Regions from separate parts of the Thioclava sp. F42-5 genome, predicted to be linked through region 3. Evidence: riboswitches for the same ligand, from Rfam matches in the RefSeq annotation. Region 3 holds a riboswitch; each other region holds the start of a gene.

Region 1 (7,496 bases), on a different contig from region 3:
ATAGCGCGGCGTTGGTCAGCAGCACCATTGGCAGCGCGAGGCTCGTCGGGTTCACGAAGGGCCGCGCGATCAGGAAGGCGCCGGTGCCCATCACGAGGCTCGACGCTGTCATCGGCAGCATCGCCGCGATCTCCGCCCAGCGCTGCCGGGTCGCCACCAGTGCGAGCGGCAGGGCGATGGCGAGCGTCACAACCGTGGAGAGCAGCGCGATCACCAAAGAGGTCAGCGTCGCGGGCCAGACCATCTCGGGCAGGTTGGCCACCGCCGGGATGCCCCGGGCGAAAACGGTGCCGATGGGAAGCAGCAGGAAGGCGCTTGCGAGCCCGATCGCGAGCGCGTCGAAGAGCGCACGCCCTATCCCGCCGGACAGCTGCGGGATCGGCGCGGCGCGGCGGTCATGCCCCGCGCCGAAACTCGACGGCAGGGTGGCGCGCGCCGCGATCAGCAGCGCCGCGACCGAGATCGCGACCTGCACCAGCGCAAGGCTCGCCGCGCGGCCCATGTCGAAATCGAAGCGGAAGGCCTGATAGATCGCCAGCTCCACCGTGGTCGCGCGCGGCCCGCCGCCAAGGGTCAGGGCCACCGCGAAGGACGTCAGGCAGACGAGGAAGATCGCGAGGAAAGCACCGGGCAACACGCTGCGCAGCATCGGACGTTCAAGGTGACGCGTGACCTCCGCAGGGCCGAAGCCGAGGGTCGCGGCAAGGCGAAACCGCTCGGCCGGGATCGCCTCCCAGCCGTGCAGGATCATCCGGGTCGCAAGCGGCAGGTTGAAGAAAACATGGGCCACGATGACGCCCTGCGCGCCGTAGATCGAAATCGGATCGATGCCGAGCGGGGCGAGGGCCGCATTGACCAGCCCGCGCCGCCCGAAGACCGCGATCAGCCCGAAGACCGCGACGATCACCGGCAGGATGAAGGGAGCCCCCAGGAGCGAAATCAGCAGTCCGCGCCCGGCGAAGCGGCGGCGATGCAGCGCACGGGCGACCGGCACCGCCAGCGCGCAGGAGATCAGCGCCGAGGCCGCCGCCTGCCAGAGCGTGAAGCGGATCGCGGCGAGATCGGTTTCGCGCAAGCCGGTCAGCCCGCCTGCCCGGAGCGCCACTGCCGCCAAAGTGCCAAGGACAAGCGCGGCCAAAGCCGCACCCGCCAGCACCGCCCAGATGGGCGTGCCTCTTATCTGGAGAAGGCGCGTTGCCATTCGTCCAGCGCCGGACCGCGCAGTTTCTCGGCCTCGGCCTCACCCAGATAGAGCGTCTTGTCGGGCATCGGGAGTTTCTGGAACACTTCCGGCAGCTGATCGTGGGGCAGTTTCGCCGGGAAGGACCAGTTCGCCGTCGCGATCATGCCTTGGAAATCGGGGCTCAGCACGTAATCCATGAATTTCTGCGCCAGCTCGGGATGTTTCGAGGTCTTGAGCTGCGCGACCAGTTCGGGGGTGAAGTAATGCCCCTCGGGGAAGATCGCGGCGGCCTTGGAGTCGTCGTCCTCGGCCATGATGTGATAGGCGGGCGAGGTGACGTAGCTGAGCACCATATCCGCCTCGCCGTCGGTGAACATCCCGTAGGCCTCGGACCAGCCCGGGGTCACGGTCAGCACCTTGGGCGCGATCTTCGTCCACGCCTCTTCGGCCTTGTCGCCGTAGATGTCCTTCACCCAGAGCAGCAACGACAGACCCGCGACCGAACTGCGCGGATCCTCGATGACGATCTTGTAGGCGTCGTCGGGCGCATCCAGCAGGTCCTGGAAGCTCGTGGGCGGGTTCTTCAGCTTGGTCTTGTCATAGACGAAGGCCAGTTCAGACCAGTCGAAGGGCAGAAAGATCGAATCGTCCCATTTGACCGGCATGGTCAGGTCGGACGTGTCCTCGTTATGCGGGGCGAACAGGCCCGTGGCGCGCGCCTTCGCGGTCACGTCGGTGTTCAGACCGATCGCGACATCGGCGGAGGTCTTGTCGCCTTCGAGCAGGATGCGCGGCAACACATCGCCCGCCACGAATTTCAGATCGCAATCGCAGGTCGCCTCGAACCCCTTCTCGATCGCGGGACCGGGGCCCCATTCGCTCGTGAAATAATCAGGCGCATAGACGGTGAGCACGGGCTTGTCCTCGGCCGCCGCCATCGTGGCGATCAGGCTCAGGGCTCCCGCAAGCATCAGGTGGGTTTTCATGCCTCACTCCTTGGGCTTGCCGGGCGGAGTGGGGCCGGACTATCCGGCTACCTTCCCTCCGCCGGTCTTAACCGGTTCAGGTTCAACGGGTTCGCGTGGATCGCATCTCAGCCGGATCATCCGGCACCCCGAGGTAGGGCGCAACCTATGCGCGCGGGGCTTCGGACGCAAGGGCAAGCAGTCGTAGCCCCCCGACGCCTAGCACGAACGCTCTGGCGAGTTCCCGCCAGTGACGACCCGCGCCGGATTTCAATGGCTTGCAACTGCGCGCAGGCCGACGCAGGCTCGATCCGGAACGGATGTGGGAGGAACCGATGCGCATCACCCTGACGGCGGCCCTTATGGCCGCGACCGCCCTGCCCGCCTTGGCCGACACGATCGAGGCACCGGGCAAGATCACGGCCGTGACGCTCTTTCCGCAGGGCGCGCAGGTGGTGCGGCAGGTGGAGGTGAAGGCGCCCGAGGGCAGCCATGACCTGCTGGTTCCGGGGTTTCCCGAAGGCACCGACATCTCGACGCTGCGGGTGTCGGGTGACGGTGTGCAGATCGGCGCGGTGAGCCTGATCTCAGGGCGCGCGCCGGCGACCAGCGGAACCGAAAGCGCAGCGGTGAAGGCTGCGCGTGACCGGCTAGCCTCTGCAAAGGAAGCCCTTGCGGAAAAGGAAGACGCGGTGGCCGTGATCCGCGCCAAGGCGCAGGCCGCGCGCGACCAGATCACATATCTCAAGAACACCGACTCGCAGGTCACCGCGCCCGAACAGCTGCGCGCGCTGGCGCAGATGGTGGAGGATCAGATTCTCTCGGCCACCGAACGCGCAATCGCCGCCGAAGCGGAAGCGCGCCGCGCGGAAGCCGCGCTCGACCCCGCGAAAGAGGCGGTGAAACAGGCGCGAGCGGCGCTCGATGCGCTGCTGAACCCGGCGAAAGATCGAGAGATGCTCAGCGCGAAGGTGCAGGGCTCGGGCACGCTGACGATCACCTCTTACGTTAACAATGCCGGGTGGCAGCCCTCCTATGATCTGCGGCTCGACCGCGACAAGGGCGCGGTGGATATGGAGCGCTTCGTCTCGGTCCATCAGGCCACCGGCGAGGACTGGCGTAACGTCGACCTGACGCTCTCGACCGCTCGCCCCGGCGGGCGCGCAGAGCCGGGCGAAGTCTATCCGCGCCTCGCGCACATCGGCGACCCGGATGCGCCGCCCGCACCGGTGCCGATGAAGCGCTCCCTCGCGGCATCGGATGGCGCCGCCGCGCCGATGGCGGAAGCAGCGATCAGCGACCGCGCCGATCTTCAGATGCAGGGCGAAACGGTGACCTACCATTACCCGAGCGCGGTCGATCTGCGCGACGGGTTCGACGATCTCCGCCTGAGCCTCGATTCCAAGACCCTCCCGATGGAGGTCTTCGCCGAAGCCGCCCCGCTGACCGATCCGCAGGCCTATCGCGTGGCCGAGGGCAAGAACGGGACCGGCGAGATCCTGTTGCCCGGCCCCGCGAACCTCTATGCCGATGGCGCGCTGGTCGGCCAGTCGCATCTGCCGATGGTGGCGGCAGGGGATGACCTGACGCTGGGCTTCGGGCCGATCGAGGGCATTCGCGTGGACCGCCGCATGCCCGACACGATGGAGGGCGATAGCGGCTTCATTTCCAAGTCGAACGAGCGCCGCGAAGTCGTCGAGATCGAGGTGAAGAACCTGACGGACAAAGGCTGGCCGATGCGGGTGATCGACCGGGTACCCTATTCCGAACAGGAAGACCTGAAAATCACCACCAAGGCGACCCCGCCCGCGAGCGAGACCGATTACGACCATCGCCGCGGCGTACTCGCATGGCGCTTCGATCTGGGCGCGGACGAGACCAAGACGATCCGCACCGAGACCACGCTGAGTTGGCCCACCGACAAGGTGCTGCGCTAGGTCAGCGTAACGCAAAGGCCTCCGCGCGCGATCAGGCTGCGTTTCGCGGGTTCGCCGCAGCCCGCAGTTTCGCGAGCAACGCTGGCGACAGGCGCAGGAACCCGCGCGCGGGCGGTTCGGCCTTCGCCGCCTCGGAGGGATGCGTCTCTGCACCGCCGGTCTTTTCGGTCGCCTTGGACGCCTTCTCCTCCGGCACGGCTTGCGCCCCCGCCGCCTGCGCCGCGGCATACTCGGCGGCGGCAGCCTGTGCCGTCACCGTTTCCGCCGCGCCCTGCCCAGACCTCGCGCCGACGATCTTGGTGCGCCCGCCATCGTCCCCCGGAAACGGCGCGGCGAAGCGCAGCACCAACTCCGTCAGGCTCGGCCCGATCTCGTCGAGCAGCAACAGGAAGCGGTTCGTCGGCCAGGCATGCAGACCCAGCGCGCCCCCGCCCGCAAGCCGCAGCACGAAGCCCGCATCCCGCAGCCGATGTTGCAGATCGAACCAATCGCGCGCCTGATCCAGCGCCGCTTGCACCGCCGCCATTTCCGGCAGCGGCTCTTTCGTGGTGGGGGGGGCGGAGGTTGGCTCCTCCGGCAGCCCCTCCTGCAGGACGCGCCGGATCAGCTCTGCCGGAGGCAGGCCGAACGCGCGCGCCTCCGCCGCAATGCGATCGATCATATCGAGCGGCAGCCGCAGGGAGACGAGACGATGCTGGCAATGCGGTCGGGATGCAGGTGACATGTCGGGTCAAAGCTCGTTGGCGTGGGCGGGGCACCCGCAGCCTCGCGCATCAAGCTTAACAGCCCGTGAATGCCAATTGGTTTTCCCCAAGGCGGAGCAATCGACCTCGCGAAGGGGGTCAACGAATTTGCAAAGCCTCAGAGCCTCTCGAACCGATCCGAGCCGGAGACGTATTGCTCGAGCGTACCCTCGCCGATGTCGTGGCGCAGCCCGTGCAGCGTCATCCGATCGGCGTCGAGCGCTTCGCGCACGAAGGGGAAAGTCATCAGGTTCTCGAGGCTGACTTTCACGGCCTCACGCTCGAGCGCCAGCACCTGCTGATCCTCGGGCAGGTCGGTGACGCGCTCGTAGCCCGGACGCAAAAGGTTCAGCCAGGTGCCGACGAAAGAGCTTTTCTCCTCCAGTTCCGGCGCATGCCCCGAACACATCGCGTGGCAGCCCGCGATGCCGCCGCAATTGCTGTGGCCCAACACGATCAGATGCGCGACCTTCAGGCTGGTCACGGCATATTCGACCGCCGCCGACGTGCCATGGTGATCGCCATCGGGCGTGAATTCCGGCACGAGGTTCGCGATATTGCGGTGGATGAAGAACTCACCCTGATCGGCACCGAACATCGAGGTGACATGCACGCGACTGTCGCAGCAGGCGATGATCATCGAGCGCGGACGCTGCCCTTCGGAGGCGAGACGGCGATACCAGGCGCGGTTCTCGTCATACGCAGTCGCGTGCCATCCTTGGTAACGGTTCACAAGGTAGCTCGGCAGCGGCTTCACATGCTCTCTCATCGGTCCCCCGGTGTTTTTGGGTCTGGTGTCTCGCGTCTTATCGCAGCGTCAAATACCGCGATGCAGGCCGGGTTACGAGAGGTTTCTCCGCGTCGCTCAATGAAATCTTGAGACCTGTCGGCCATATTGCCGCCCGGGTGATGGCGAAATCAAAGGGGAGTGTCGTGGTGACACAGGTGTCTCGTTTGCGTTGCAAGGAACGGATGTCGCTGGATACGACGCGGCTATCGGTGCTCTACGTGGAGCTGGGACAGGTCGATGCGGAGCGGGTCATCTGCGCCACGGTCGAGGATCTCGCCCTGCAACTCGCCGCCTTGGAAGAAGCCGCGAAATCGCGCCAACGCGCCAAGATGCGGTGCGCAATCGTCAAGGTGATCGACCTCTCGGAACATGTGGGTCTGGTGTCGATGGTGCGCACCGCGCGCGACCTGTCCGAGTGTATCGCGACCGGCGATGCGGTGGCGCAGGCGGCGGTAATGGCGCGGCTGGCCCGGATCGCGGAACGATCTCTTACCGAGGTCTGGGACATCGGCGACCTGTCCTCCTGAAGTGCGCGCAATCGGGCCTTGCGGGCAGGCGCCGCGGCGCTAGGCTCTGGGGCGAAGAAACCACCAGAGCCAAGGAGCCGCCCCCATGAGCGCAGACGCACCCGCAGATTTTTCCTTTCTCGCCCCGCGCCCGGCAATGCGCTTCGCCGAAGCCGACGCGCCTGCCCGCGCACTGATCGCCGTCGCGCCCGAGGATATGGAGCAGGCTCTGGCCGATCTGCCGCCCGCGCAGCGCGCCTTCGTCGAGGCAACGGGGTTCAAGGCGAAGGCGGGCCAGGTCGCACTTCTGCAGGGGGCGGACGGCGCGGAGGCGGCACTGCTGGGCCTCGGGACCGCGGCGGCACGGGCAAGAGAGCGGTTCTCGCTGGCGCGCGCGGCGTCGACCCTTCCCGAAGGCGCGTGGCGGATCGAGGGCGATTTGCCGGAATCTTTGAAGGCAGAGACGGCGCTCGGCTGGCTGCTCGCAGGTTATCGGTTCGACCGCTACGCCGAAGCCGCAGCGCCGAAAGCGCGGCTGGTTTGCCCGGACGGGGTGGATGCTGCGCAGATCGAGGCCGTCGCCGAGGGCGAGGCTTTTACTCGTGACCTGATCAACACCCCCGCCTCCGACATGGGACCGGAGGAACTGGAGGGCGCGGCGCGCCTGCTGGCCGACCGCCACGGCGCTGAGGTCAAGGTCGTGAAGGGCGACGACCTTCTGACGCAGAACTTCCCTATGATCCACGCCGTCGGCCGCGCCTCGCCGCGCACGCCGCGGCTGATCGAGCTGAGTTGGGGCAGCGAAGGGCCGGCGTTGACGCTGGTCGGCAAAGGCGTCTGTTTCGACACCGGGGGGCTGAACCTGAAGCCCGGCGCCTCGATGGGGCTGATGAAGAAGGATATGGGCGGCTCGGCCACCGTACTGGGGCTCGCGCATATGATCATGGCGACCGGCGCGAAGATGCGCCTGCGGGTGCTGGTCCCGGCGGTCGAGAACTCGGTCGGCGGCGACAGTTTCCGCCCCGGCGACATCCTGACCAGCCGCAAGGGGCTGACCGTCGAGATCAACAATACCGATGCCGAGGGACGGCTGGTGCTGGCCGATGCGCTGGCCTATGCCGATGAAACCCCACCCGACCTGATGGTCTGCATGGCAACGTTGACGGGGGCTGCGCGGGTCGCACTTGGGCCGGACATTCACCCGTTCTACACCGATGACGAGGGCGTCGCGCAGGCTTTGGCGAAGGCCTCGGGGGCGGTGGCCGATCCGCTCTGGCGGATGCCGTTCTGGGCGCCCTACGAGGCGAAGATCGAACCCGGCATCGCCGATCTGGATAACGCGCCCTCGGGCGGCATGGCGGGCTCGATCACC
Region 2 (7,496 bases), on a different contig from region 3:
CTTTCGCCACAGCGGTGTTCAAGAGCACCCCGTCCATCCCCAGCTCCATCGCCTGCGCCGCATCCGAGGGGCGCCCGACCCCCGCATCGACGATCAGCGGCACGGTCGGGAAATGCGCCCGCATCGCGCGCAGCGCATCGGGGTCGCGCAGCCCCTGCCCCGAGCCGATCGGCGCGCCCCATGGCATCAGCACTTCGCACCCGGCTTCTAGCAGCCGCTCTCCGACGATCAGGTCATCGGTGGTGTAGGGAAAGACCTTGAAGCCATCGCGCGCGAGGGTCCGTGCCGCCTCGACGAGCGCGAAGACATCGGGTTGCAGCGTGTCGACATGGCCGATCACCTCCAGCTTGATCCAATCGGTGCCGAAGACCTCGCGCGCCATCCGCGCGGTGGTGACGGCCTCCTGCGCGGAATGGCAGCCCGCGGTGTTGGGAAGCACCCGCATCCCGGTCTCGCGCAGCATGTCCCAGAACTGCGTGCCCGCGCCGTCCGTGGCCTCGCGGCGCAGGCTTACGGTGATGACCTCGCAGCCGCTGGCGCGGATCGCCTCGCACAGGATCGCGGGCGAGGGATATTGCGCCGTACCCAGAAGCAGCGCCGAGGTGAGTTCGGTGTCATAGAGTTTCATCTCAGCCTCCCTGCATCGGTGCGAGCACTTCGAGCCGGTCGCTCTCGGCAAGCCGCGTGTCCGCGCGGTTGGCCCGGGGCACGAACTGTCCGTTCAGCGCGGTGGCGATGGCGGGATTGGCAAAGCCCAGCTCCGCCAGCGCGGCTGCGAGGTCCTGCGCGGCAATCTCATGCGGTTTCGCGTTGACGATGATCTGCATCGGAGCCCTCCGGAAAGAAATGTTGCGGGACACGGGCCGCCATCGCAGGCGCAAGCAGGAAGCCGTGGCGATAAAGGCCGTTGAGATGAAGCGTCCCGCCGTGCCTCTCGAGGCGGGGCAGGTTGTCGGGATAGGCCGGGCGCAGCCCTGCCCCGGTTTCGATCACGCTCGCCTCGGCAAAGCCGGGATGCAGCGTGAAAGCGGCGCTGAGCATTTCGGTCAGCGAGCGCAGCGTGATCGGGCGCGTCGCGGCGCTTTCGATCATCGTCGCGCCAATCATGTAGACGCCCTGCCCGCGCGGCACGAGATAGAGCGGGATGCGCGGGTGCAGCAGGCGCAGGGTGCGGGTGATCTCGACCTCCGGGCAGTGCAGGATGGCCATCTCGCCGCGCACCGGGCGCAGGTCAGGCAGGTCGGCGGCAAAGCCGGTGCAATCGAGATCCACCTGCGCGGGGGCCGTGGTTCCCAACACGATCTCGACCCCGGCGTCACGCGCGGCCCGCGCCAGATCGCGCAGCGCGCGGCGCGGGTCGAGATGCGCCTCCTCCGCGAAATACAGCCCGCGTGCGAACCGCCCCGCGAGGGACGGCTCCATCTCGGTGATCGCCGCCTGATCGAGCGTGCGATGGCCGGAGGTGCGGCGGGCGAAGCGCGTCAGTTCCGCACTGTCGCGCGGCGGGGCGAGGACCAGCGTGCCGCGCCGCGTGACCGGCGTGATCTCGGCCCACCAGTCTGCCGCGCGCGCGCCCAGCGTGACCACTGCCTCCTCGGCGCTTTCGGCTTCGCACCACGGCGCCAGCATCCCGCCCGCATAGCGCGACACACTGCCCGCCCCGATCTCCTCTGCCGCCTCGAAGACCCGCACCGCAGCCCCGGCGCGCGCCAGTTCGAGCGCCGAGGACAGCCCCGCGAGGCCGCCGCCTGCGATGGTGATCATTCGCCGGGCTCCTTGAGCGGCACATAAAGCTCCCCGCCTTCGCGGAACTTGGCGGCCATGCTCTCCATCCCCTCTTTTTGCGCCTCGGCGCGGATGTCGTGCGAAATCCGCATCGAGCAGAATTTCGGCCCGCACATGGAGCAGAAATGCGCGACCTTGTGGGCCTCTTTCGGCATCGTCTCGTCGTGGAATTCACGCGCCGTATCGGGGTCGAGCGAGAGGTTGAACTGGTCTTCCCAGCGGAACTCGAAACGCGCGCGGCTCAGCGCATCGTCGCGCCGCTGCGCGCCGGGCAGCCCCTTGGCCAGATCGGCGGCATGGGCGGCGATCTTGTAGGTGATCACGCCGGTCTTCACGTCGTCGCGGTCGGGCAGGCCCAGATGTTCCTTCGGCGTGACGTAGCAGAGCATGGCGCAGCCGAACCAACCGATCATCGCCGCCCCGATCCCCGAGGGGATGTGGTCGTAACCCGGCGCGATATCCGTGGTCAGCGGACCGAGCGTGTAGAACGGCGCTTCGTGGCAGCACTCCAGCTGCTTGTCCATGTTCTCCTTGATCTTGTGCATGGCCACATGACCGGGCCCCTCGATCATCACCTGACAGTCCTTCGCCCAGGCGATCTTCGTCAGCTCGCCCAGCGTCTCCAGCTCGGCGAATTGCGCGGCGTCATTGGCATCCGCGATCGAGCCCGGCCGCAGCCCGTCGCCGAGGCTGAACGAGACGTCGTAGCGGCGGCAGATGTCGCAGATCTCTTCGAAATGCTCGTAGAGGAAGCTCTCCTTGTGGTGATGCAGGCACCATTTCGCCATGATCGAGCCGCCCCGGCTGACGATCCCGGTCACGCGCTCCACCGTCATCGGCACCATGTGCAGACGCACCCCTGCATGGATCGTGAAGTAGTCGACGCCCTGCTCGGCCTGTTCGATCAGCGTGTCGCGGAAGACCTCCCATGTCAGGTCCTCGGCGATGCCGTTCACCTTCTCCAGCGCCTGATAGATCGGCACGGTCCCGATCGGCACGGGGCTGTTTCGGATGATCCATTCGCGGGTGTTGTGGATGTTGCGCCCGGTCGAGAGGTCCATCACGGTGTCGGCGCCCCAGCGGATCGCCCAGACCAACTTGTCGACCTCTTCCTCCATCGAGGAGGTGACGGCCGAGGTGCCCATGTTGGCGTTGATCTTCACGAGGAAATTGCGCCCGATGATCATCGGCTCGGCTTCCGGGTGGTTGATATTGGCCGGGATGATCGCGCGGCCTGCGGCGATCTCGTCGCGCACGAAATCCGGCGTCACGTAATCGGGCAGGTTCGCGCCCCAGTCCTGCCCGTCGCGCGGTCCTACGGCCTCGCGCAGCTGGTTCTCGCGGATCGCGACGAACTCCATCTCGGGCGTGATGATCCCGGCGCGGGCGTAGGCCAGCTGCGTCACCGCGCGGTCGCCCTTGGCCCGCAACGGTTGCCGCCTGACCGGGAATTCCGGCGTCAGCCGCGCCCCTTGGGCAAAGCCGTTATCCTCGGGTCGGACATCGCGCCCGGTATATCTCTCGACATCGCCGCGCGCCTCGATCCATGCCCGGCGCAACGGCGCGAGACCGGCATTGATATCGGTCGTGACCTCGGGGTCGGTATAAGGGCCCGAACTGTCATAGACCGGCAGCGGTGCTTCCCCTGCGGTGGGGTGCATGGCGATCTCGCGCATCGGCACGCGCAAACCTTCATGCAAAGCGCCCTCGACGTAGATCTTGCGCGACGCCGGCAGCGGACCGGTGGTGATCTTGGGGTTGGGGATGTTCATCGTTTCGGTGCTCCTCAAGCATTCGATCTCAAAGGACACCAATTGAGAGACGCTTGGGAAACCAAAGGCCGAACGGCCTTTTGTCATGGCCCGCAACGAGAGAAAGACTCTTCCCGGTCTGCGCGCCTAGCTTCCTACGCCAGTATCAACTGGGTCAGGTTCAAAGGGTCGCGTCACCGGGTTTTCACCCTGTCAGCCTCTCAGTCCCCTAAGCGGGACTCCCCTGCGTGATCCTGTTGTAGGAGCGAAGTGCGAACCTGGCAAGGCGCGTCCGCGCGACATCCGGCGGTCGTGATCGGCGCGCCCGGCGTCAGCGGTTCAAAAGCGCGCCGTCCATCCCAGCGAAACCCCCATCGCTGAACGCTTCCCGGGTTCGTAGACAAGCCCCGCGCCGAGACGACCGATCCCCGTCGTGCGCGAATAGCCGAACTGAAGGTCGGGCTGAGGTGCTGCGCTTTCGATATTCACCGAGGAGGTCGTCATCACCACCTTGTCTGAGCGGGCGTTTCCGACGGCGACCCCGACGGCCGTCGGCACGCTCATCGTCATCTTGCCCGAGGCAAGCGAGATCGGCGTCGAAATCCCGATGGAGACACGATCATCGCCGGACAGAAACCCTGTCTTGCTCAGGCCCACGGCATAGGCGTTCGAGTGCAGCCCGCTGCCGGAGCGAAGCAAACCGTCTCCGGAGAAGTTCGAACTGCCATTGGCCGCGGTGAACGCGAGAGAGGTGCCGTCACCGAGGGCGACGTTCATGCCGAGCTGAACGAAGCGGGTATCGCTGGACAGGCCGCCACCGAACGCGCCGCCCACCGAGGTTCCCAGGAAGCCGCCGTCTTCATGCAGGCTGCCGACGGTCATCGAGAGCTTGCCGGTGCCAAACCGGGCACTGAGCGAGCCGGCGATGTAATGCGAGGTGATATCTCCAGCCCCGCCGCCTGCCTGCGAAATCGACGCCGACAGCCCGTCGCCGAGGCCGATTTCGTAATGCAGCGCGGATGTGGCATCGAAAGATTTCAGGTATGGCGCGGCCATCGCGGCGCTGTCGACCCAGCCTGTTCCGGCAATCGCGGAACCGTCGCCGCGCGACAGCGACAAGGTGCCGGTGCCCGCGCTCAGATTGATCGCATCCGTCCGTCCCATCGCGAAGGCTTCCGTCGCGGCTCGGGCGGCGCTGGCATCCGCGTAATCCGCCACGAAGCTGCTGGTCGGCACATGATAGCCCCGATCAAAGGCATCGGTGACGATCATTCGCTGGTTGGAGAGCGTCGCGCGCAGGGCCCCGGCCACGCTGCGGCTTGCGCTGATCGCGCTTCGGGCTGCGGGCACGGAGGGGCCGTCGAGAGAGCTGGTCGTCTCGACTTTCAGCGTCCCGGCAGGTGCCTGTGCCTGCCGCAGATTGAGCTCTCCCCAGCCATAAACCGGATCGATTCCGACCGCGCCGAGATCGGTCGCGCTGGTCTCGAGGATCTGCACGATTTGCTGACCTGTCAGCTCGGGGAATTCGCTCTTGAGCACCGCGACCGCGCCGGTGACATAGGGCGTCGCCATGGAAGTCCCGCTCATGTAGGCGTAATCGCCGCCGAGATCGCTCGGATAGGTCGAGAGGATGTTCACGCCCGGCGCCGCGAGGCAGTAATTCATCGCCTCGCCGCAGCGGTTGGAAAAGCTCGCGATCTGATGGTTGCTGTCGACGGCCACGACGCCGAGGATCGAGCCGTCCATTTCCGGGAAGTATTCCGGCAGGCCGGCCATCACGCTGGGATTGGCGCCGCCGTCGTTACCCGCAGCGAACACGCTGACCATGCCCGCTTTCGCGGCTGCATCGAGCGCGTCGATCGTGGCCGACCCGAGCTGCAGACGGATCTGCTCGGCGCTCGAAAACTGGTCGATCGTAAGCGTCTTGTCCGTGCTGTCCACATAGGACCAGCTGTTGTTCATCGAGGCGGACCCGGCCTTGACCGACCGCGTGATCGCATCCGCATAGCTGCCCGCAGGCACCGAGCCTCCGACGCCTTTCAGGATCATCAGCGTGGCCCCCCAAGCGATCCCCTCGATCCCCTGCCCGTTCTGCACACCGGCGATGATCCCGGCCACGTGCGTGCCGTGCCCGTCCGTGTCGGTGACATCGGAACTGTTGTCGAAATAGCTGTAGGAGAGGGCACCATCGATATTGTCGGCGAGATCGGGATGGGTCACATCCGTCCCGGTGTCGTAGACCGACACGAGTGTGCCGAACCCGTAGGCCCCTTCAGCATAACGATACGCCGCCTCGGTCTGAGCGAGACCGCCGCTCGCGTAATATTCCTTGGTCTCGAAGCTGCTGACGCCGCCGCCGGTCCCAAGACGCGGCGCAATGCCCGGCGATGGTGGCTGTGTGTCGCTCGCGCCTGAAGAACCCGAGGAACCGCCGCCGCCCGCCCCCGCAGCCGCAGCCAGACCCACCGCACCGAGACCCAAGAGAAGCAGCATGCTGTTGGAGCCGGTCACCGTAGTGGAATTCGCGGCGATTCCCTGCGAAGAGATGTCGGCCGCGCCGGGCGCCGCCGGACGGTCCTGCACCAGCCCGTAGGAGACAGTCGCACGACCTGCCAGCCGGATGCGCTCGCTGAGGTCCCGCGCATGGGCCGGGGTCACGACAAGCGACGTAAAAGCCGTCGCCGCCAGCAAATATCCGCCTTTCATCAAAAGCCCTTTCGCTGAAAATTCAGCCCGTTGAGAGGATATTCCGGTCATCTTTGCCTGCATGGGAGCTGCGTTCCTGTACGTCCCCACGCGCGTCGACAGCGCCTGTTTCCGGTGCCAATCCAACACGTCGGGATTTGTTGACGGCGATCTATCGCGCCACCGAGAACTCTAAGGGGGGTCACTTTGAGGCGAACGAGGTGCCGACGATCCTTCGCCGAATGTCCCGATATCGCTTTCGCGAACGCCTTATGACCGAAATCGCGAAAGGGTGCCTGTCGGAAAAACGCCGAACACGAATAATTGAAGCCCGTCGCCAGTGGTCAGCAGGTCTGAACGGTGCCCTTCCGGCGCGGTCGCCGCGAGGCGTGCTTGAAAATCCGGCGCGCGGGTCCGACTATCGAGGGCGCAGCACGCAGGGATGGCTTGACGATGGAAGAGGACAGCGCCGGAGGCAGCCCCGCCTGCTTCGCCCATCTGCTGGTCGACGGACACCCCGTCGATCCCGAGACCGCCCGCGACGTGGCGCGGTTCAGACGGGCCGAGCGCGCGCGGCTGCTCAAGTTACGCACCCTGTGCGCGGACGATCGAGAGCGCGCGACCGCCTGCCTGATCGAAGGTCTCGACCGGCTCGTCGCCCCCCGAGCGGGCCGGACCGTCGCCGTCTACTGGCCGATCAGGGGCGAGCCGGACCTGCGACCGTGGATGTGCAGGGTCCACGAGGCAGGGGCGCAGATCCTGTTGCCCGTCGTCACCGCGAAAGATGCGCCGCTGGAATTCCATACTTGGAGCCCTGACTGCCGGATGGCGCGCGGCATCTGGAACATCCTCGTGCCGGCTTCTGGCGAACCCAGACGCCCGGACGTGGTGATCGCGCCGCTCGTGGGTGTCGACGAGACCCTTCACCGCCTCGGCAACGGCGGCGGCTATTACGACCGGACGCTGGCACGGATCGAGACGCCGCCGCGGACCATCGGCGTTGGGTTTGCGGGCTGCCAACTGCCCACGATCTATCCGATGCCCTGGGACGTGCCGATGGACGAGGCGCTCTTGTCGGATGGGACGCACCTGAAGAGGTAGCGCGCTGAAGTATCTGCCTGTCAGGTGCACCCCCCCTCAACGTTCACCGATCGCCACGATCGGCAGCCCGCGAAATTCAGTGCGCTCAGCGGGGACGTGCACTGCTGTGGCGCTTGACAGCGTCGGCGCGCGCGAGCATTCGGTCTAAAAAAACGAAAATGCCGGAGGGTTTGC
Region 3 (7,496 bases):
CAGGGGCTCACACTGCCCTGGACCTTCCCCGAGCGCATCCATGTGATTGAAGGAGAAAGACTATGAGTGACGCGGCTCCCGACTGGATCGCCGCCGATTGGGGCACGACGCATCTGCGTGTCTGGGCGATGCGCGGGCGCGAAGTGCTCGACCGACGGAGTTCCGAGCAGGGGATGGGCAAGCTCGCCCCCGCCGAGTTCGGACCGGTGCTGGAAGAGGCCGTTGCAGGCTGGGGCGCGGCTCCGGTCGTGACCTGTGGCATGGTCGGCTCGCGTCAGGGCTGGGCCGAGGCGCCCTATGCGCCGGTGCCCTGCGCCGCCCAGCCGCGTCTCGTACGGGTGCCCGATCACGCGGCGCGCCCGGTCTATATCGCCTGCGGCCTGCGTCAAGACAGCCCGCCCGACGTGATGCGCGGCGAGGAGACCCAGATCGCTGGCTTCCTGCTGCGCAATCCCGGCTTCGAGGGCACTATCTGCCTGCCAGGCACCCATACGAAATGGGTGGCCCTGCGCGCAGGTCGGATCGAGCGGTTCCGCAGCTGTATGACCGGTGAGATCTACGACCTGCTCGCCCATCGCTCCGTGCTGCGCCACACGATCGGTAAGGGGTGTCAGGACATGGCAGCGTTCGACGCGGCGGTGGCCGAGGCCCAGGCCGATCCGGCGGGCGCCTATGGGGCGCTGTTCGCGCTGCGGGCCGGGGCGCTTCTGGGCGCGCAATCGCCCGAAACCGCCGCCTGCCGCCTCTCGGGGCTGTTGATCGGCTGGGAACTGGCCGCCGCGCGCGATCTCTGGCAGGGTCAGCCCGTCGCATTGATCGGAAGCCCCGTTCTAAGCCCGCTCTATACCCGGGCGCTGGCAGGTCGCGGCATTGATGCGACCAGCCAAGACGCCGAAGACGTGACCCTCGCGGGGCTCTATGCCGCGCACCAGACCATCGGAGCCGAAACATGAGCCGACCCATCATCGCCATCCTGCGCGGGATCACTCCCGCCGAAGCCATCCCCGTCTGCGAGGCGTTGATCGCCGAGGGCGTCACCCGGATCGAGGTGCCGTTGAACTCCCCCGACCCGCTCGACAGCATCGCCGCGATGGTGGAGCGCTTCGGCGCTGACGCTCTGATCGGGGCGGGGACGGTGCTGACCACGGATCAGGTCGGAGCTGTCGCCGCGACCGGCGCGAAGCTGATCGTCTCGCCCAATTGCAACACCGACGTGATTGCCGCTTCCAAAGCCGCCGGTCTGCAGAGCTTTCCCGGCGTGATGACCCCGACCGAGGCCTTCGCGGCGCTCGCCGCAGGGGCGGACGGGCTCAAGCTGTTCCCGGGCGAGCTGATCGGCCCCGTGGGCTTGCGCGCAATGCGCGCGGTGCTGCCGCCCGAAGTGCCGCTCTTCGCGGTGGGCGGCGTCTCCGCCGAGAACATGGGCGAGTGGCATAAGGCCGGCGCTGCGGGCTACGGCATCGGCTCGTCGCTCTACAAACCCGGCGACAGCGTGGATACCGTAGCCGGAAAGGCCCGCGCGCTGGTCGCCCGCTATGACGAGGTCTGCACGGCATGAGCTACGAGATTTACGACGACCGCAACTGCTTTCTCGGCGAGGGCGCGCTCTGGCATCCCGAACGCGGCCAGCTGTTCTGGTTCGACATCCTCGCGGGGCGGCTGCTCAGCCGCGACGCGAGCGGGCCCCGCGAATGGAACATTGGGCAGATGGCCTCTGCAGCGGGTTGGGTCGATGCCGACACGCTGGTGATCTCCACCGAAACCGGGCTGCGCCGTTTCGACATTGCCTCGGGTGCGCATGAGCCGCTCGTCGCGATCGAGGCCGACCGCGACGACACCCGCTGCAACGATGGCCGCGCGGATCCGATGGGGGGATTCTGGGCCTCCACGATGGGCAGAAACGCGGAGACCGGCGCAGGTGCGATCTATCGCTATTTCGAGGGCACGGTGGAGCGGCTTTTCCCCGAAATCTCGATCCCCAATTCGATCTGTTTCGCCCCCGATGGAAGGCGCGCCTATTTCTCCGACACGCCGAAAGGCAAGATCATGACGGTCGCGCTGGATGCGCAAGGCTGGCCAGAGGGCGCGCCGGAGATTTTCGTCGATCTGAGCGCGGATGGGCTGAACCCCGACGGCGGGCTGACGGATGCCGAGGGCGCGCTCTGGAGTGCGCAATGGGGTTCGGGGCGGGTCGCGCGCTACCTGCCCGACGGGCGGTTCGACCGGGCGATCGAAGTCGGCGGGCGGCACAGTTCCTGTCCGGCTTTCGGCGGGCCGGAGTTCAAGACGCTTTTTGTCACCACGGCGAAGGAAGGGATCGAGGAACCCGATGCCGCGCAGGGCCGGGTCTATTGCGCCCCCGCCGGAGTCGCTGGGCGGCCCGAGCCCGCGGTGCGCCTGCCCGGGTGATCGCGACGCTCCTGCCGCGCGACTCTCGTCGGCCGCGGGGGACGAGATAGCCGTTCAGGCGCCGGAAACTTTCTCTGCATAAAGGGCCACGACGGATGCGTCGCGGCCCTGAATTTGAGGTTGAACGTGTTTTCGTGGCGGATCAGTCGAGCTTGAAGATCGCCACGACATCGCCGCGCGGGAAGCCGAGCTGGAAGTTGCCGCCGGCTGCGACCGCGACATATTGCTCGCCGTCGACTTGATAGGTGATCGGCGGTGCGTTGACGCCGGCACCAAGATTGAAGCTCCAGAGCTTCTCGCCCGATTTCGCATTGAAGGCGTCGAACATGCCGTTGCCCTCGCCGGTGAAGACCAAGTTCCCGGCCGTCGCTAGCACGCCGCCGATCATCGGCTGCGGCGCGTCGTAGCTCCACTCGACCTTGCCGGTGTTGACGTTCACCGCGTCGAGCACGCCGGTCTGCATCGCCTCGTCGCCCTTGACGTTCTTGAACGTACTGCCCAGCCGAAGCGTACCCGGCAGCGTCGTCGTTTCGCCATCGGTCGTGAAGTTCATCAACTGGTTCATTTCCATGACGTAGAACAGGTTGGTCTCCGGCGAGTAGGCCGGCGGCGACCATTCCGCGCCGCCATTGGCGCCCGGCAGAATCTTAACCCCGTCCTTGGTCGGCGGCGTGAACATGTTGTCCGACATCTTCACGAGCGGGTCCGACTTGCGGATCAGATCGCCGGTTTCGCGGTTCACCACATAGAGCCAGCCGACCTTGCCGGCCTCGCCCGCAGCGGGAACGACGTTGCCGTTGGAGTCCTTGGCGTCGAAGAGCACGACATTGCTGACGGCGTCGTAATCCCAGACGTCGTGCTTGACCTCCTGATAGTGCCATTTGCGCTTGCCGGTATCGGCATCGAGCGCGACGATCGAGTCGGTATAGAGGTTGTCGCCTTTGCGGCTAGAGCCGTCGAGGTCGGGGTTCGGATTGCCGGTGCTGAAGATCACCATGTTCCGCTCCGGATCGATTGCGGGGGTCGTCCAGACCATGCCGCCACCGGACTTCCACGAGTCGCCTTCGAACGTGTCGGGATCCGTCGCGTGCCAGCGCCACACCTCCTCGCCCGACTTCGCATCGATCGCGGCGACGAAGCCGCGGATCGGCCATTCGCCGCCGGAACTGCCGACGATCACCTTGCCGTCATAGATTTGCGGCGCCATCGTTTCCGAGAAGCCCGCTTGCGGGTCTGCGAGATTGGTCTTCCACACCTTTTTGCCTGTCTTGGCGTCGAGCGCGAGAAGATTGGCGTCGAGCGTCGCAATGTAGACCTTACCGTAACCCACGGCCACGCCCCGGTTCACCGGGCCGCAGCAGGTCTTGACCTGCGAGACGTCATAGGTCGTGCTCCAATACGTCTCGCCAGTTGCGGCATCGACGGCCATGACCGTCATCTCGTTATCGACCATCGGTGTCGAGATATACATCACGCCATCGACGACGATCGGCGTGGTCTCGAAGCTGGCGACCTTTCCGGTCTGCACCAAGGCAACCGGGTGCAGCTTGTCGATATTGTCCGTCGTGATCTGGTCGAGTGGCGAATAGCGCTGGTTGCTGTAGCTCCGGCCATGCAGCAACCAATCGGACTTGTTGTCCTTGGCGGATCGCATCGCGTTGTCGTCGACAGCGACATTCGCCGAAGCGGGAAGCTCCTTCATCTGGGCGCGGTTCGTGTCGCTCGTGCCCTGGATCTCGTCACTCTGCTTCGCGTGCGCAAGTGCCGGCAGGGCCGCCACGCATACGGACAGGATCAGAGGTCGGACGGCGCCTCGCGAGGTCGCGGTGAATGGTGGCAAATGTGCCATGTTCGGTCCTCCTCTCTTGAAATGATCAGCCGCGGCGGTCGGGTCAGTCGCAGGATGACTGCGACGAGTCCGGCAACGGCTGCAGGTCCATCGCATCGATCGCTTTCTGGTCGATCGCGCTGTCCCCGGGTTTGAAACCGTTCTTGCAAAGCAGATAGGCGAATGTCTGGAGATACTGCTTGTCGGTCAGCTCGCCCGGGTCATCCTTGGGCATGTGCTTCGCGATGAAGTCGTATAGTTGCTTGCCGGTCATGCCGCTGTAATCGAGGCTGTCGGCGAATTTCTTGCCCGCCAGTGCCGGGCCTGCATCCCCCATCAGATCGCTGCCATGACAATCGGCGCAGTGCTTCTTGTACACGTCGTGGCCTGACGATGCCTGCTTGGATGTGAAAAGGGCCTGCTGGTCCGAAGAGCCCGGGTAGGCTGCGCTCGCGCAGAGGACAAGGGCGGTAACGAGGCCGGTCAGGGCCGTTCCGGAATGCGTGTCTAGACGTCTCATGCTAAAAAACCTCGCTCAATAATGCTGGGACGGAGCGGTGGGGGATATGGTTCCCCAACGGATGCAAGGTGCCTTTGTTCCATTCTGCTTTGCGGGCATCAGGCAGACGGGTCTGCACCGAGCATGTTTCGGATGGGAAAGCGGATCCGAAAACGACGCCGGTATCTTCGCTCTTTTCCGGCCTGACATATGACGGCGACCAGAATGGTTCCGCCGTTCAAGGATATGCGCTGGATGCTGATCGCGGCGAAGCTGTGGGCGCCTCGTCTGACCCGGCTTGACGGGCGGCGCGAAGGCTGTCACCTCTCGGAGCGAAGCGACAGGGGCGCTCGGGCAACCGGGCTGAGACGAACCCTTAGAACCTGAACCGGATAATGCCGGCGGAGGGAGGCGCGTGAGACGGTCAGGCGCGTTCCCGCCTTTGCCCCCTCGCACTTCTCCTGATGCCCGCAGCCAAGGAGAGAGCGATGGAAGATCCCGGACAATATCTCGCGGCGATGCGGCAGACCGCGCCGCTCGTTCACAACATAACCAATTACGTCGCGATGAACGTGATGGCGAATGTTCTGCTCGCCTCCGGCGCCTCGCCCGCGATGGTGCATGCGCGCGAGGAGGCGGCCGAGTTCGCCGGACTCGCGCAGGCGCTCAGCATCAATATCGGCACGGTGTCGCCGCCCTGGGCTGAGGCGATGGCGGCGGCGGCCAAGGTCGCGAGCGCGCAGGGAACCCCGTGGGTGCTAGACCCTGTCGCTGTCGGCGCGACGGATTATCGGCGTGCGCTCGGTGCGCGGCTCGTGGAACTGCGCCCGACGGCAATCCGCGGCAACGCGTCGGAGATCCTTGCGCTTGCGGGCGAGGCTGGCGCGGGGAAAGGGGCGGATTCCACTGAGAGTGTCGAGACCGCGGAAGGCGCCGCACGGGCCTTGGCCCGGATGAGCGGGGCCGTGGTTGCGGTGACTGGCGCGGTCGATTTTGTGACGGATGGGGAGCGCGCTGCGCGGGTCGCCAATGGCCATGCGATGATGCCGCGCGTGACCGCTTTGGGCTGTTCGCTGACCGGTCTGGTGGCTGCGTTTCTCGCGGGACAGCCTCGCTTCGAGGCGGTCGTCGCGGCGCTGGCTTATTTCGGGCTCGCCGGGGAGAGCGCCGGGGCGAGTGCCTCAGGCCCGGGAAGTTTTCAGGTCGCGTTCCTCGATGCGCTCTATGCGATCGACGCCGAGGCGCTGAGCGCCGGAGCTCGGATCGAATCCGCATGATGATCCCGTCCATCTGTTTCGTCACCGACCCGGCCGCCCCGCAGCCGGTGCTCGCGCAAGCCGTGGCCGCGGCACGGGGCGGTGCAGGCTGGGTGCAGCTGCGCGACAAGGTGCTCCCCGATGCGGAATTCGCCGCGCTGGCCCGGACGCTGGTCGAAGCGCTTGCCCCCTATGACGTGCCGCTGATCGTGAACGATAGGGTCGCGGTGGCCATCGAGATTGGGGCCGCCGGGCTGCATATCGGTCAGAGCGATGGCGACCCCGCCGCGATCCGCCGCCGGATCGGGCCCGACATGCTCCTTGGCCTCTCGATCGAGACCGAGGCGCAGATCGCCGCCGTTCCTCCCGGTATCGATTATCTCGGCGTCGGTCCGATCCATGCGACCGGCTCGAAGCCCGACCATGCCGCCCCGATCGGCCATGTGGGCTTTGCCAAGATCGTCTCGCGCACCGATATTCCCTGCCTCGCGATCGGCGGGATCACTGCCACTGACGCGCCCGCAATCCGCGCGGCGGGCGGTGCCGGTCTCGCGGTGATTTCCGCCATCTCGCGTGCCCCTGACATGGCGCGCGCCACCCGAACCCTGCGCAACGCATGGAGCGACACATGATCCCCAATATTCTCACCATCGCGGGTTCCGACCCATCGGGCGGGGCGGGCATTCAGGCCGATATCAAGGCCATCTCCGCCAATGGTGGCTACGCGATGAGCGTGATTACCGCGCTGACCGCCCAGAACACGCGCGGCGTGCAGGCGGTGAGCCTGTGCGACACGGCGCTGATCGCAACTCAGTTGGCATCGCTGCGCGAAGACGTTCGTATCGACGCGATCAAGATCGGAATGCTGGGCGATGCCGCGATCATCGAGACTGTGGCCGAGAGGCTGACCGGGCTCGACTGTCCGGTAGTGCTCGATCCGGTGATGGTCGCGAAAGGCGGCGATCGGCTGCTGGAAGAGGCGGCGGTGACCGCGCTGCACAGCCTGCTGCCCCGGGCCGATCTGGTCACGCCGAACCTGCCCGAGGCCGCCGATCTGCTGGGCTGCGCCGAGGCGACGCGCTTCGACGAGATGCGCGATCAGGCCCATGCGCTGCGCGAGCTCGGGCCGCGTGCGGTGCTGCTGAAGGGCGGTCATCTGCAAGGCGACCAAAGCCCGGATCTGCTGGTCACGGCGCAGGAAGAGCTCTGGCTTGACGCACCGCGCATCGCGACGCGCAACACGCACGGGACGGGCTGTACCCTGTCCTCGGCGCTGGCGACATGGCTCGGGGCAGGGGTGCCGCTCGCGGAGGCCACCCAGCGGGCGAAGGCGTATCTGAGCGCGGCGATTGCGGCAGCTGATCGGCTGACTGTCGGGTCGGGGCACGGGCCGGTGCACCATTTCCACGCATTCCAGGAGAAGAAGAAATGAGCTTCGCCCAAGACCTAGCGCAGGCGACCGCGCCGCTGCGCCGCCAGATTCATGACATGCCTTTCAATCGCG

What was found. Region 3 has a riboswitch for thiamine pyrophosphate ahead of thiM (hydroxyethylthiazole kinase). Riboswitches for the same ligand answer to the same signal wherever they lie in the genome.
Region 1: it holds a riboswitch for thiamine pyrophosphate, as region 3 does, so the genes downstream of both, thiB (thiamine ABC transporter substrate binding subunit) here and thiM (hydroxyethylthiazole kinase) in region 3, are expected to answer to the same signal.
Region 2: it holds a riboswitch for thiamine pyrophosphate, as region 3 does, so the genes downstream of both, thiC (phosphomethylpyrimidine synthase ThiC) here and thiM (hydroxyethylthiazole kinase) in region 3, are expected to answer to the same signal.

Annotation. Positions count from the first base shown of each region.
Region 1 covers NZ_NBNZ01000002.1:693,065-700,560, reverse strand. Annotated here, with positions in the region: gene B6V74_RS08655 (thiamine/thiamine pyrophosphate ABC transporter permease ThiP) at 1-1,201, opposite strand, end outside; gene thiB (thiamine ABC transporter substrate binding subunit) at 1,177-2,169, opposite strand; TPP riboswitch at 2,206-2,310, opposite strand; gene B6V74_RS08645 (DUF4139 domain-containing protein) at 2,484-4,085, shown strand; gene B6V74_RS08640 (hypothetical protein) at 4,117-4,746, opposite strand; gene B6V74_RS08635 (carbonic anhydrase) at 4,947-5,597, opposite strand; gene B6V74_RS08630 (hypothetical protein) at 5,765-6,145, shown strand; gene B6V74_RS08625 (leucyl aminopeptidase family protein) at 6,231-7,496, shown strand, end outside.
Region 2 covers NZ_NBNZ01000004.1:353,444-360,939, reverse strand. Annotated here, with positions in the region: gene B6V74_RS13295 (thiazole synthase) at 1-628, opposite strand, end outside; gene thiS (sulfur carrier protein ThiS) at 630-827, opposite strand; gene B6V74_RS13285 (FAD-dependent oxidoreductase) at 796-1,764, opposite strand; gene thiC (phosphomethylpyrimidine synthase ThiC) at 1,761-3,557, opposite strand; TPP riboswitch at 3,672-3,792, opposite strand; gene B6V74_RS13275 (S8 family peptidase) at 3,876-6,242, opposite strand; gene B6V74_RS13270 (5-formyltetrahydrofolate cyclo-ligase) at 6,675-7,322, shown strand.
Region 3 covers NZ_NBNZ01000001.1:936,640-944,135, reverse strand. Annotated here, with positions in the region: gene B6V74_RS04300 (alpha-galactosidase) at 1-66, shown strand, start outside; gene B6V74_RS04295 (2-dehydro-3-deoxygalactonokinase) at 63-953, shown strand; gene B6V74_RS04290 (2-dehydro-3-deoxy-6-phosphogalactonate aldolase) at 950-1,558, shown strand; gene B6V74_RS04285 (SMP-30/gluconolactonase/LRE family protein) at 1,555-2,409, shown strand; gene B6V74_RS04280 (PQQ-binding-like beta-propeller repeat protein) at 2,552-4,258, opposite strand; gene B6V74_RS04275 (cytochrome c) at 4,302-4,757, opposite strand; TPP riboswitch at 5,069-5,163, shown strand; gene thiM (hydroxyethylthiazole kinase) at 5,225-6,013, shown strand; gene thiE (thiamine phosphate synthase) at 6,010-6,624, shown strand; gene thiD (bifunctional hydroxymethylpyrimidine kinase/phosphomethylpyrimidine kinase) at 6,621-7,424, shown strand; gene tenA (thiaminase II) at 7,421-7,496, shown strand, end outside.